4 regions of the Bradyrhizobium sp. McL0616 genome follow, and region 1 is predicted to be linked to each of the others. Evidence: predicted binding sites of a transcription regulator. Region 1 holds the regulator's gene; each other region holds the start of a gene.
The links. Region 1 encodes LexA, which represses DNA repair genes until DNA is damaged. Its sites were predicted from a motif close to TGTTCNNNNTGTGTTCNG; they were not measured.
Positions count from the first base shown of each region.

Region 1 (3,063 bases):
GTCACCGCGCCGGTCCCGGCGGCCGAGACGTCGATGCCGACGGCACCGGATACGTTGCCGGTCGGAGCAACGACGACGTTGCCGTTGCCACCGCTGCTCGACGCTGTAATGCCAGTGCCGGTACCGGCAACGACGTTGCCGACGCCGGTCACCGTGACATTGCCGCTACCGAGAGTTTGAGCGATGATGCCGTTGTTGCCGCCCGAGACGTTGCCGGTGCGGTCGACCAGCACGTTGCCGCTATTGGCGCTGCCCTGGATCTGCGCGAAGATTGCCGTTCCACCCACCGCCGTCGCGGCGGTGTCGCCGGAACCGCCGACATGAACGCCGGCGTTGGCCGCAGACACGGTGTTGTCCTGACTGGCGTGGATGCCGGCGAGTCCGCCGGTGATCGCGCCGGTGCCGGTCACCATCACCGAACCGCCACTGCCCAGGGCGACGACGGCCTGTCCCGACGAGAACACATTGGCGTTGACGGTGACGTCGATGATGCCGGTGCTGGCGGGGTTGGCGATGGTTGCCTCGATCGCCGGGCCGAAGATCGGGGTGATGCCGCCGATTACCCCCGCTGTGGTCACAACGACATTGCCGCCCCCGCCAGACGACTGCGCAATGATGCCGCCGATATGGGACGATTCGATCGTGCCGGCCGCCGTCGTGGTCACCGTGACGTCGCCAATGCCACTGGTGGACGCAAGGACACCGCCTTGCGTGGCGCTGATCGCACCCCGCACATTGACCGTGACCGCGCCGTCGACGCCGACCGCTGAAATGGCCGAACCATTCGATGCCGTGACCGCGCCGCCGACAGTTGCGGTTATCGATCCCGAGCCGGTATTGCCGAGTTGCAGGCCGCTGCCTGCGCCGGTGGCTGTCACCGTACCCACGCCGCCATACGTGACCGCGCCGCCGTTGCCAACGAGCTGCAACGCATTCACGTTTTGCCCGGTCGTGACCGTACCGGCGTTGGTGAAATTGATCCCGCCACTGGCTTTGGTCGTCACGAGATCAAGGCCAAAGCCATCGATCGTAACGCCGCTGCCGACTTGCCCGATCAGGTCGGCGTTGAACGACTGAATCCGGGCGACCGTGGCGATGCCCGTACTGTTGTTGGTTGTGTTCGTCGTCGTGGTATCAGCCGCGCAGGTCACCGAGACCGGATCGGTGCCCGACGTCGCACAAGCAGCCAAGGCTGGCGCGGTCGCAAGGATACTGGCGACGAACAGCACAGCCGATCCCGCCGCCGCGAGCAACACCGCCGGCTGCCGCGCGCAGAGACATTCCCCGATCATCAGCCCCACCCGCGGCTACAACTCGCCGCGCCCGCCCGTTTGTTCGATTCGATTTCAGGGCCGCTCATCTTAGGAGCCGAGCGAATCATCACAATGCGCAAAGCATCCAAAACCGTCGCGCGTCGGGCGCAAACTTATCGCTTGTGCCTGATCGGCAACAAACCGTCGAACGAGCACAATAACCAGGCGCATTCCCTGCATCGGCGATTTACGCGAACCGGCGAACGTCGTCATGTTCACGGTAAATTAAGGGGTTGCGGAACACATATCGAACATATAGTGTCCGTTCATGATTTGTTTCGAGCATGTAGCGGCTTATTGCTGAATTCAGCGTCTCGGAATCGAACGACATCAACCGGGGGATTTTGGTCGAGATGTTAACGCGCAAACAATACGAGCTTCTGCGGTTCATCAGCGAACGTCTAAAGGAAAGCGGCGTGCCGCCCTCCTTCGACGAGATGAAGGACGCGCTCGATCTGCGCTCGAAATCGGGCATCCATCGCCTGATCACCGCGCTCGAGGAACGCGGCTTCATCCGGCGCCTGCCCAATCGCGCCCGCGCCATCGAGGTGATCAAGCTGCCCGAGCTCCAGGCCGCCGCCGGCAGCCGCCGCGGCTTTACGCCCAGCGTCATCGAGGGCAATCTCGGCAAGGTCCGCTCCAGCGCGTCCGCGGACGAAGGCGAGCGCCCTGTTGCGGTGCCGGTGATGGGCCGGATCGCGGCCGGCACGCCGATCGAGGCGTTGCAGACCCGCAGCCACACCATCAGCGTACCGCCGGACATGCTCGGCTCGGGCGAACACTACGCGCTCGAAGTGCGCGGCGATTCCATGGTCGAGGCCGGCATCCTCGACGGCGACATGGCCCTGATCCAGCGCAACGAGAGCGCCGACACCGGCGATATCGTGGTGGCCCTGATCGACGACGAGGAAGCAACGCTCAAGCGCTTCCGCCGCCGTGGCGCCTCGATCGCGCTCGAGCCCGCCAACGCCTCCTATGAGGTCCGCATCCTGCCGCCCAACCGGGTGAAGATTCAGGGCAAGCTGATCGGGCTGTACCGAAAGTACTGAGTCTTCTGCGCGCCGCCGATTGGCGACCGCGCGCTAACGATTGGAGCGGACGATTGTCCGCTCCGGCTGGATAGTCCTTCTGGTTTTGCACAGATTATCCGGCCACCCCTCCCGCGCTAGATCTTCGGTACGCCGCAAAGAAGCACGCATTGCTTCGCAGGCCTTTGAGAGACCGAGGAGACAAATGTGCGCAAGATCATTCTGAGCACAGTCACGATGGCGCTGATCGCAGCATCAGCGTCGCAAGCCTTCGCCGCGCAGTCGCAGTACCACGTCCGCAAGGCAGCGCAGGCAACCACCGGCGAGCAATTCCGCAATGCCCGCAACGCGGTCGAGCCGGCGCAGCCAGCCTGGCAATATTCGGGTTGGTCGGCACCTGCCGGCCGCTAACGTCGAAGCTCCCAGAATGCACGAAGGCGGGATTTGTTCCTCGCGCATTTGAAAAAAATATTGTGATGGCAGCCTACGGACCCAAGCCGCAGATTTGCCCACAACCCAGCAGACGTTTGCAGGCTTCCACTCTGATAGGGGCCTGTGCCTCAGAAGAGGCGCGGGTTGCTATCTCGAATGAGGAGCACCCTGATGTGTGACTACAGCCTGCACGCCGTCGCGACGCGCCCCGCAGAAGTCGGCGAGACGATCGTCACGACAACCTTCCGCGGTACCTCGACGCGCGGCTTTGCCTCCGAAGCCGACATGTC
Region 1 is NZ_CP188255.1:4,252,622-4,255,684, reverse strand. It holds gene ACPPVR_RS20675 (autotransporter outer membrane beta-barrel domain-containing protein) at 1-1,292, opposite strand, end outside; gene lexA (transcriptional repressor LexA) at 1,667-2,362, shown strand; gene ACPPVR_RS20665 (hypothetical protein) at 2,549-2,752, shown strand; gene ACPPVR_RS20660 (hypothetical protein) at 2,945-3,063, shown strand, end outside.

Region 2 (3,063 bases), 2.7 Mb from region 1:
GTAGTCGGTCTCGTGCGCGGCCTTCAGCAGCTTGGCGCCCTTGCCGATGGCGAAGGCCAGCACCGCATTGACCTCGTCGCGCGTTCGGCAGTTCCAGGCGAGCGTCATCCCACGGAAGGCCGATGGCTTCGGCTGATCCGGCAAAGTCGCGTCAGCCGCCAGTTGATCCCAGGGAAACAGGGCAAGCACGGGACCGCCGGTGTCGTAGAACGCAACCGCCTCGCCGGTCGCCTTTAGTCGACGCGAGAAACCGAGAGCGTCATAGAAAGCGATGCTGGCTCGGATGTCGTTCACGCCAAGCGTGATCACCGTGAGCCGCGGCACCGGCGGAGGCAATTCCTTACTCATGACACAACACCTCGTTCGTCCACGCCTCAAAACAGACTGAGCTGATCGCCGTTCCGCTTCGGCCTGGCAAAGTGATCCGTCGTCAGCTTTGCGCGCCGCTTGTTGAGCCCGAGCCTGTCGCAGGCGATCTCGAAGCGGCGGCCGATGGTCCAGGCCATCGGGCCGGTGCCCTTCATGCGCTCGTCCCATTTCGCGTCGTAATCGCGGCCGCCGCGCATGTCGCGGATCAGCGTGAAGACGTGGCGATAGCGGTCCGGATAGTTCGCCATCAGCCATTCGCGGAAGAGATCGCGCACCTCCAGCGGCAGCCGCAGCAGCACATAGGAGGCCTCCTTGACGCCGGCATGGGCCGCCGCATCCAGAATGCGCTCGATCTCGGAATCGTTCAGCGCGGGAATCACGGGCGCCACCATCACGGTGGTCGGAATGCCGGCGTCCGACAGTTGCTTAAGTGCCTCCAGCCGCTTCGGCGGCGTCGACGCTCGCGGCTCCATGGTGCGCGCCAGCTTTGGATCGAGCGACGTCACGGAGATCCCGACCTTGGCGAGATTGCGCTTGGCCATCCGCGCGAGGATGTCGATGTCGCGGGTGACCAGGGCAGACTTGGTGACGATGCCGACGGGATGGCCGGCGCGCTCCAGCACCTCCAGAATGCCGCGCATGATTTTGCGCTCGCGCTCGATCGGCTGATAGGGATCGGTGTTGGTGCCGATTGCGATCATCCGCGGCTCGTAGCCTGAAGCTGCGAGTTCCTTCTCGAGCAGCGCTGGCGCGTCGGGCTTGACGAACAGCTTTGACTCGAAGTCGAGCCCCGGCGACAGGCCGAGATAGGCATGCGTCGGCCGCGCGAAGCAGTAGACGCAGCCGTGCTCGCAGCCGCGATAGGGATTGATCGAGCGGTCGAAGCCGATATCGGGGGAATCGTTGCGGGTGATCACCTTGCGCGAGGTGTCGACGCCGACCGTAGTCTTGAAGGCCGGCAGTTCCTCAAGGCTCTGCCAGCCGTCGTCGAAGGCGACGCGCGCCTCGGCCTCAAAGCGGCCGCTGGCGTTGGATTGCGCGCCCCGCCCTCGCCTGCGCTGTTTGTCGATGGCGACAGCCAGTTCGGGGAAATCAGAAGGCGCACCCGCCGGCTCGGAGGGCGCCGTGACCGGCGGGTGCTTGAGAGCATGAGAGGATGCTGGACTCATGAAGCCAAGATAGCATGCGATCGGAACAAATCAAGAACAAGAATAAAAAACTCGAAAACAACCCCATGCACAGTAGCGCTGCCCAAACTTCGCGCGCCCGGCCTTGACCTCACGCAACACCGCACGCGCCGCGATCCCGTTTGATCCCGAGCAGGATCAATTTTGGGATCGATCGTCCCGGAACACAGTTGGTGACGATCCTTGGTGAAGGTCGGCAGGAACATGACAAATCAACAACAATCGGCCGTCGCGCACAGCGAACTCGATCTCCTCGATCGCTACTGGCGCGCCGCCAACTATCTGTCCGTCGGGCAGATCTATCTTCTGGACAACCCGCTGCTGCGCGAGCCCTTGCGGCCCGAGCACATCAAGCCGCGCCTGCTCGGCCATTGGGGCACGACGCCCGGGCTGAACTTCGTCTACGCCCACCTCAATCGCGTCATCCGCGCGCTGGACCTTGACATGATCTATGTCTGCGGTCCCGGCCATGGCGGCCCCGGCATGGTCGCCAACACCTATCTGGAGGGCAGCTACAGCGAGATCTATCCGACCATCGGGCGCGATGCGGACGGATTGCGCAAATTGTTCAGGCAGTTCTCCTTCCCCGGTGGCATCCCGAGCCACGCCGCGCCGGAGACACCGGGCTCGATCCACGAGGGCGGCGAGCTCGGCTACGCGCTGGTGCACGCCTATGGCGCGGCGCTCGACAATCCCGATTTGATCGTCGCCTGCGTCGTCGGTGACGGCGAGGCGGAGACCGGGCCGCTGGCGGCGTCCTGGCACTCGAACAAGTTCCTCAATCCCGCGCATGACGGCGCAGTGCTGCCGATCCTGCATCTCAACGGCTACAAGATCGCCAACCCGACCGTGCTCGGACGGATGCCCGACGAGGAGATCCGAAACCTGTTCCGCGGGCTTGGCCACGAGCCGCTGTTCGTCGAGGGCGACGATCCCGAATTGATGCACCGGACCATGGCGGATGCGCTCGATGTCGCGCTCGCCAGCATCCGCTCGATCCAGCAGCATGCGCGCGACGGACGAAAGACGGTCGAGCGTCCGCGCTGGCCGATGATCGTGCTGCGCAGCCCCAAGGGCTGGACCGGCCCGAAGGAAGTCGACGGCAAGAAGGTCGAAGGTTTTTGGCGCGCGCATCAGGTTCCCGTCGCGAGCTGCCGCGAAAATCCGGCGCACCTGAAAATTCTCGAGGACTGGATGCGCAGCTACGAGCCCGAAAAGCTGTTTGGTGCGGACGGCGCGCTCATCCCCGAGCTAAGGGCAATGGCCCCCGAAGGCAGCCGCCGCATGGGCGCCAACCCGCATGCCAATGGCGGGCTGTTGAAGAAGGAGCTGAAGTTGCCGGACTTTCGCAGCTTCGCCGTGGACGTGCCGCAGCCCGGCGGCGTCACCGGGGAAGCGACGCGCGAGCTCGGCAAATTTTTGCGCGACGTCATCCGTCTCAATGCAGACGCGCGCAACTTCCGCATCGTGGGTCCGGACGAGACCGCGTCAAACCGGCTCGATGCGG
Region 2 is NZ_CP188255.1:6,918,207-6,921,269, forward strand. It holds gene ACPPVR_RS33265 (VOC family protein) at 1-348, opposite strand, end outside; gene ACPPVR_RS33270 (PA0069 family radical SAM protein) at 375-1,538, opposite strand; gene ACPPVR_RS33275 (phosphoketolase family protein) at 1,761-3,063, shown strand, end outside.
Region 2: the regulator LexA is predicted to act here: its motif matches at 1,560-1,577, upstream of ACPPVR_RS33270 (PA0069 family radical SAM protein).

Region 3 (3,063 bases), 2.6 Mb from region 1:
GACGCGATCGGGGCGGCTCGCGATCGGCTGGCGGGCCGAGAACGAACTTCTCACGTTGACCTGGGAGGAATCCGGCGGGCCGCTGGTCCGAACGCCGAAATCGCGCGGCTTCGGGACAAGGAGCCTTTTGGCGAGTGTCGAATCCCAGCTCGGTGGACAAGCGCAATTCGATTGGCGAGCCGAGGGCCTGTTGTGCCGGCTGGAGGTGCCGCTGACGCTAAAGACTGGGGCCGCATCGGCAGCACAGGACAAGTTCGACGCCAACACCTTGCTCGAGCTGCAGCGTGCGTTAGGCTAACGCGACGCAGCTATTTTCAATCGCGGCATCGACCGAGATTCATCGGCGAGGCGCCCTTCGAGCCAGGCTTCCGTTTGTGCGAGATCACGCAACGCCGTCGCGTAGCGGCGGGCCGCGCTGCGCTCCGTACCGCGCGGCAGGCTGCGCGCCTTGCGCAACATGTCGGCCGCGGCGTTGCGGTACGCCAGCGAGCGATAGAGAAAGACCACCTTACCCATCTCGAATGTTCCCGTGTTGATGGCGCTCATCCTCGCAAGGCGGGCATGAACGCCGGATGAAGCGGCCAATGACAATTCCTTCATGCGGGATGGAACCCGCGATCACCCCGCGCGTTTGTATGCCAGATCGAGCGGCAGTTCCATGCGCGCAAAAAAGTCGCCGAAAAAATCGCCAGGCCTGATCTCTCCCGCGGGAGTCATCAAGCTGATGACGCATGCGCTGATGGGCGCCGCGCTTGGTCTAGCTCTCACACTGGCTCTGGTCTTGGCTAATCCTGCGGTCGCAGAATTGCTGAACCATGGCGGAAGCGCGGCCGTCTTCGTCTTTGTCGCCACGCTGGTGACGACGTTTGCAATCGGTGCAGCACTGACGGGTGTCGTGTTCATCCTCAATGAGGACAAGGAGTCTTGAAGCGTGCGTGACGTGCGTGCGACGCTTTATTCGGATTCACTCAGTCTCGCGACAACGCGCTCGCGCGTCGTCGAAATGTCTTAACGGCGCGCGGCCACGCGAACCGGCTTGCTCTCGATCGTCGCTGAGCGAAGACGCACCCGGTTGCGGATGTCGGGCAAAACCTCGCCGCCGCCGGCCGCCTTCCATTCGCTGATCAGCAGTTTGATTTTCCGGCGCAGATCCATCTGCGCCAGGGCGTGCTCGGTGCATTCGCGATCGCGGTTGACGAGGTCGCGCACGGACGCCTCGATACCCGCCATCTCCAGCCTCAAGACACTGATTTTACGTCGAATTTCATTAATTCTGTTGTCCATGGCTTGTTAGAACAAAATAAGAACATATAGTCAAGTCGCGAATTCAGTTTGGAGCGTGGACATGCAGGTTCAGGGTAAATACGACGCCAAGGTTTTTCTCATGGAGCAGATGAGCCGGACGCAGGGATTGAGGCTGAAGCGGCTGAGCGAAGAGGCCTACCAACCCGCGCAATACGATCGGGGGCTGACCTCGGCTGAAGCCGCGCGCCGCATCCAGGTGCTCGAAGCGGAGATCGAGCTGGCGAATTCGTTCTGAGCGCGCGGCCCGCGCATTTGGAACGTTGCGTAACCGATGCGGTTCTCTCTCCCCGGGCCAAGGGAGAGACTTGATGGCACGAAAGGCAAAGAAGCGTCGCTATTCGCGCAGCGCCGGCAGCGATGTCGAGCGCGAGATGCGGCGTTACAAGAAGGGTACCGCGAAGAGCGGACCTGGCGGTCGCGGCGGACGCGTGAAGAGTCGCAAACAGGCGATCGCGATCGGCCTGTCCGAAGCGCGCAAGAAGGGCAAGAAGGTCCCGAAGCGGACGACGGCCAAGAAGGCGACAAAGAAGGCGACAAAGAAAACGGCCAAGAAAAAGTCGAAGCGCAAATCCGCCAAGCGGTAAGACTCACTGGTCTCAGATCATGCTGCCCGGCATGAAGCAGCGGATCGAAATGCCGAAGGCCGTCTTGACCGGCCAGACCATGGTGCGGCCAGCGCGGTTCGGCTCGGTGATGACGGCGTCATCCGGTACATCCACCCATTGTTCGTCAAGGCGCACCCGGTAGTGCCCGTTGTGAGATTCCCAATCGGGATCGGCCACGGCAACGCCATCGGCATCCGAGCAGCACGGGCCGAGATGGCTGCGCAGGCTGTCGAACCAGGGTTTGAGCGGCGAATCGGCGTAGCGGCCGTCGTCGCGCCCCATGGCGCTTCCGGTCCACAGCACCAGCGGCGCCACGAACAGCGCACGCCTCAGCGAGAGCTTCAATCGATCCATATCGGCACCGATCAAAAGCGAACCACCGGCGGGTTCCAGGAAGCAGCCGGACGTCCGAAGTTCCACGCTTGCAAATCACCTCGGCGTTGTCACGCCAAAGCACAACACGCGAATCCAAAGTCTGACGAGCGAACGCGGCTTTTTCGGACGAACCCCGTCATCATTGCTGCCGTTAACGAGAATGTTATCGGTGCCTGTGGGTATCTGGCAAACAGGTACGAAAAAGGCGGCCCGCAGGCCGCCTTTTGAATTTGCCTGGGTACGCTGGGCTTAGGCCAGTGGCACCGCGACGAACCGGGTCGCCTCCGCGCTCTTCACCTGCAACAGCACGCTGTTCTTGCCGGACGATTTGGCCTGCGCCAGCTCGGAGCGGACGTCGCCGACATTGGCGACGGGCTTGCCGCCGACATTGAGGATGACGTCGCCGGTCTGGATGCCGCGCTGCGCTGCCGGCCCCTGCGGATCGACCTCGGTGACGACGACGCCCTTCTGGCCGGCGCCCTGCACGTCACCCGCCGGGGCCAGGCTGAGACCAAGGCGCGGCGTACCGGCGCCTTGCTGAGCCTTGCCGTCATCGCCCTTGCCTTGCGCCTGCCGCTCATTCGGCAACTCGCCGAGTGCGAGCGTCACAGTCTTGCTCTCGCCCTTGTGGAAGACATCGAGCTTCACGGACGTGCCCGGTGCCAACGTGGCAATGGTACGGGCGAGATCGCGGGAGTCCTTGATGGCGGTGCCGTTGACGGCGGTGATGACGTCGCTGGCCTCGATGCCGGCCTTTGCCGCCGGGCTGCCGTCCTGC
Region 3 is NZ_CP188255.1:6,829,365-6,832,427, forward strand. It holds gene ACPPVR_RS32810 (HWE histidine kinase domain-containing protein) at 1-298, shown strand, start outside; gene ACPPVR_RS32815 (hypothetical protein) at 295-600, opposite strand; gene ACPPVR_RS32820 (hypothetical protein) at 599-928, shown strand; gene ACPPVR_RS32825 (hypothetical protein) at 1,009-1,230, opposite strand; gene ACPPVR_RS32830 (DUF3072 domain-containing protein) at 1,346-1,540, shown strand; gene ACPPVR_RS32835 (DUF6496 domain-containing protein) at 1,614-1,889, shown strand; gene ACPPVR_RS32840 (hypothetical protein) at 1,902-2,264, opposite strand; gene ACPPVR_RS32845 (Do family serine endopeptidase) at 2,535-3,063, opposite strand, start outside.
Region 3: the regulator LexA is predicted to act here: its motif matches at 1,292-1,309, upstream of ACPPVR_RS32830 (DUF3072 domain-containing protein).

Region 4 (3,063 bases), 1.9 Mb from region 1:
CGACGCGGATCGTGGTGGTGCGCCGCGTCGCGATGATGCGCTCGACCGCCTTGGTGCCGAAGCCCGGCACGCGCAACAGCTCCTCGCGGCTGGCGCGGTTGATGTCGAGCGGGAAGCGGTCGCGGTGGCGCAGCGCCCAGGCGAGTTTGGGATCGATGTCGAGCGGCAGCATCGCGCTGTCGTCGACGATCTCGCCGACGTCGAAGCCGTAGAACCGCATCAGCCAGTCGGCCTGGTAGAGCCGGTGCTCGCGCAGCAGCGGCGGCGCGCGCAGGGGCAACGCGCGGCTGGCGTCGGGGATCGGGCTGAAGGCGGAGTAGTAGACGCGCCTCAGCCGGTATGAGCCGTAGAGATTGGCGCTGGTGTGGAGAATGGTGTGGTCGGAGGCCGCATCAGCGCCGACGATCATCTGCGTGCTTTGGCCGGCGGGTGCGAAGCGTTGCGGCTTTGCCTTCGTTCTCGTTGTGCGGCTTTCCTCGGCCTCGTCCAGCTTCAGCCGCAGCCGGCCCATGGTGCGGCGGATCGCGCGTACGTCCTTCTCGGGCGCGAATTGCTGCAGGCTCGTCTCCTCCGGCATCTCGATGTTGATGGAGAGACGATCGGCATATTTGCCGGCCTCCGTGATCAGCGCGTCGTCGGCCTCGGGAATGGTCTTGAGATGGATGTAGCCGCGGAAGTGATGCTCCTCGCGCAGTTTTCGCGCGACGCCGACCACCTGCTCCATGGTGTAATCAGGACTGCGGATGATGCCGGAGGAGAGAAACAGTCCCTCGATGTAGTTGCGCCGGTAGAAGTCGAGCGTGAGCTTGACCACCTCGTCGATGGTGAAGCGGGCGCGCGGCACGTTGGAGGAAGCGCGGTTGACGCAATAGAGGCAATCGTAATTGCAGGCGTTGGTCAGCAGCACCTTGAGCAGCGAGATGCAGCGTCCGTCCGGCGCATAGGAATGACAGATGCCCATGCCCGGCGCGGTCGAGCCCATGCCCTTGCCGTCGCTGGAATCCCGCCTTTCGGTGCCGCTGGAGGCACAGGACGCGTCGTACTTGGCGGCGTCCGCCAGAATCTCCAGCTTGCGTTGCACGTCCATCTTGGAATCCCTTTGATTCAGCTCACGAATCCGACTGAGCGCCAATTCGATTGACTCTCGGGTCGCCGTTAGCTTTATACTAGAACATATCATGAACAAATGAGCCAGCCGTTGGTTTCTTTTTGAGAGCCACGGCATCCATCCCGAGAAGGAGCGGCGACCATGAGCGGCGCACGTGGAAGCGCGCTTGCGACCTTGCGCGGCCAGATCGAGCGCATCGAGACGGCGGAGGTCGTGCATCAGCGCGATCGCGTCGTGCTCGGCCACAACGAGGTCGACAACGCGCTGAAGGGCGGGCTCGCGCGCGCGGCAATCCACGAGGTGTTTTGCGCTGGGTCTCAGGGCGCGGCCGCGACGGGCTTTGTCGCCGGACTTGCGGGGCGTGTGACAACGCGCAAACCGCTTTTGTGGGTGAGACAGGATTTTTCTGAACTGGAGACCGGCGCGCTGTCGATGAGCGGGCTCGCCGAACTCGGCCTCGATCCGCGTCGCGTAGTGATGGTGCGCGCTGCCGATGTCGAGAGCGCGCTGCGCACCTCGGCCGATGCGCTCGCCTGCGATGCGCTTGGCGCGGTGGTGCTCGAGCTCTGGGGCGAGACCAGGCAGTTCGATCTCGTGGCGAGCCGCAAGCTGACATTGGCCGCGCAGTCGTCCGGCGCAACGGGTTTGCTGCTGCGGATGGCCGCGCAGCCGCTGCCGTCGACCGCGGAGACGCGATGGATGCTGCGCGCGGCGCATTCCCCGCCGGGGGCGATGTGGAGTGCCTGGGGCGCGCCGCGCTTCGATGCCGAACTCTTGCGCAATCGTCATGGCCCGTCCGGCCGGTGGATCATGGAATGGAAATGTGATGAGTGCCAGTTCAGTGAGCCGTCGGCGTATCCTCAGCCTGTGGCTGCCGCGCCTGCCTATCGATCGGATCCAGCGGTTCTTCAACGGCGGGCTGGGTAATAATTCCGAGCCCAGCATCGTCGTCATCAAGGACAACAACGCGCTGGTGATCCATGCGCTCGACGATGCGGCGTCGCGTTTGGGGCTGCATATCGGTCAACCTCTGGCCAATGCCAGGGCGATGTGCCCGGACCTGAGAGTGTTCGACGCCGATGTCGTGGCCGATGCGAAGACGCTTAGCGACATCGCCGACTGGTGCGACCGCTTCACACCGCTGGTGGCGCTCGATGCGCCACACGGGCTATTCCTTGATATTACCGGCTGTGCGCATCTGTTCGGCGGCGAAGCCGCTCTGTTGCAGACCCTCGTTCGTGCGCTCGCGCGTCAGGGTTTTGCCGTCAGCGCGGCGATCGCCGGCACCTCGGTTTGCGCGCGCACGCTGACGCGGCAGGACTCCGGCAGCATCGTCGCCGATGGCGGAGAGGCGGCGGCGATCAACCGGTTTCCAGTGTCCGCGCTCGGCGCGGATGAGGCGATCACCACCGGCCTGCGCCGTGCCGGCCTGAAAACCATCGGCGATGTCGCTTCGCGCGCGCCACATGAGATCACGGCGCGGTTCGGCGCGAGGTTCTCGACGCTGCTCGCGCATGCACTGGGGCAGGGCGATGCCCCGATCAGCCCGCGCAAGCCGCTGCCCGACTATATCGTTGAAAAGCGCTTTGCTGAGCCGATCGCAACCGACTCCATGATCGCGATGACGCTGTCGCGGCTGGCCGACACGTTGATCGCGTCCATGGAGAAACAAGGCAAGGGCGCACGTCGTCTCGAGGCCGCCTTCTTCCGCACTGATGGCGTCGTGCGCGCAATCATGGTCGAGACCGGGCGGCCGGTGACGCGAAGCGCGGTGATCGACCGGCTGTTTCGTGAGCGCCTCGACGCACTCGCTGATCCCCTCGATCCCGGCTTCGGCTTTGACATGGTGCGGCTGTCGGCGAGCCGCACCGAGATCGTGGTGCAGGAGCAGCGCGATCTCGACGCCCATGTTCACGATAATGACGAGCTGGCCGCACTGATCGACCGCATCGCCG
Region 4 is NZ_CP188255.1:6,153,877-6,156,939, reverse strand. It holds gene ACPPVR_RS29810 (putative DNA modification/repair radical SAM protein) at 1-1,087, opposite strand, end outside; gene ACPPVR_RS29805 (ImuA family protein) at 1,250-2,035, shown strand; gene ACPPVR_RS29800 (Y-family DNA polymerase) at 1,935-3,063, shown strand, end outside.
Region 4: the regulator LexA is predicted to act here: its motif matches at 1,168-1,185, upstream of ACPPVR_RS29805 (ImuA family protein).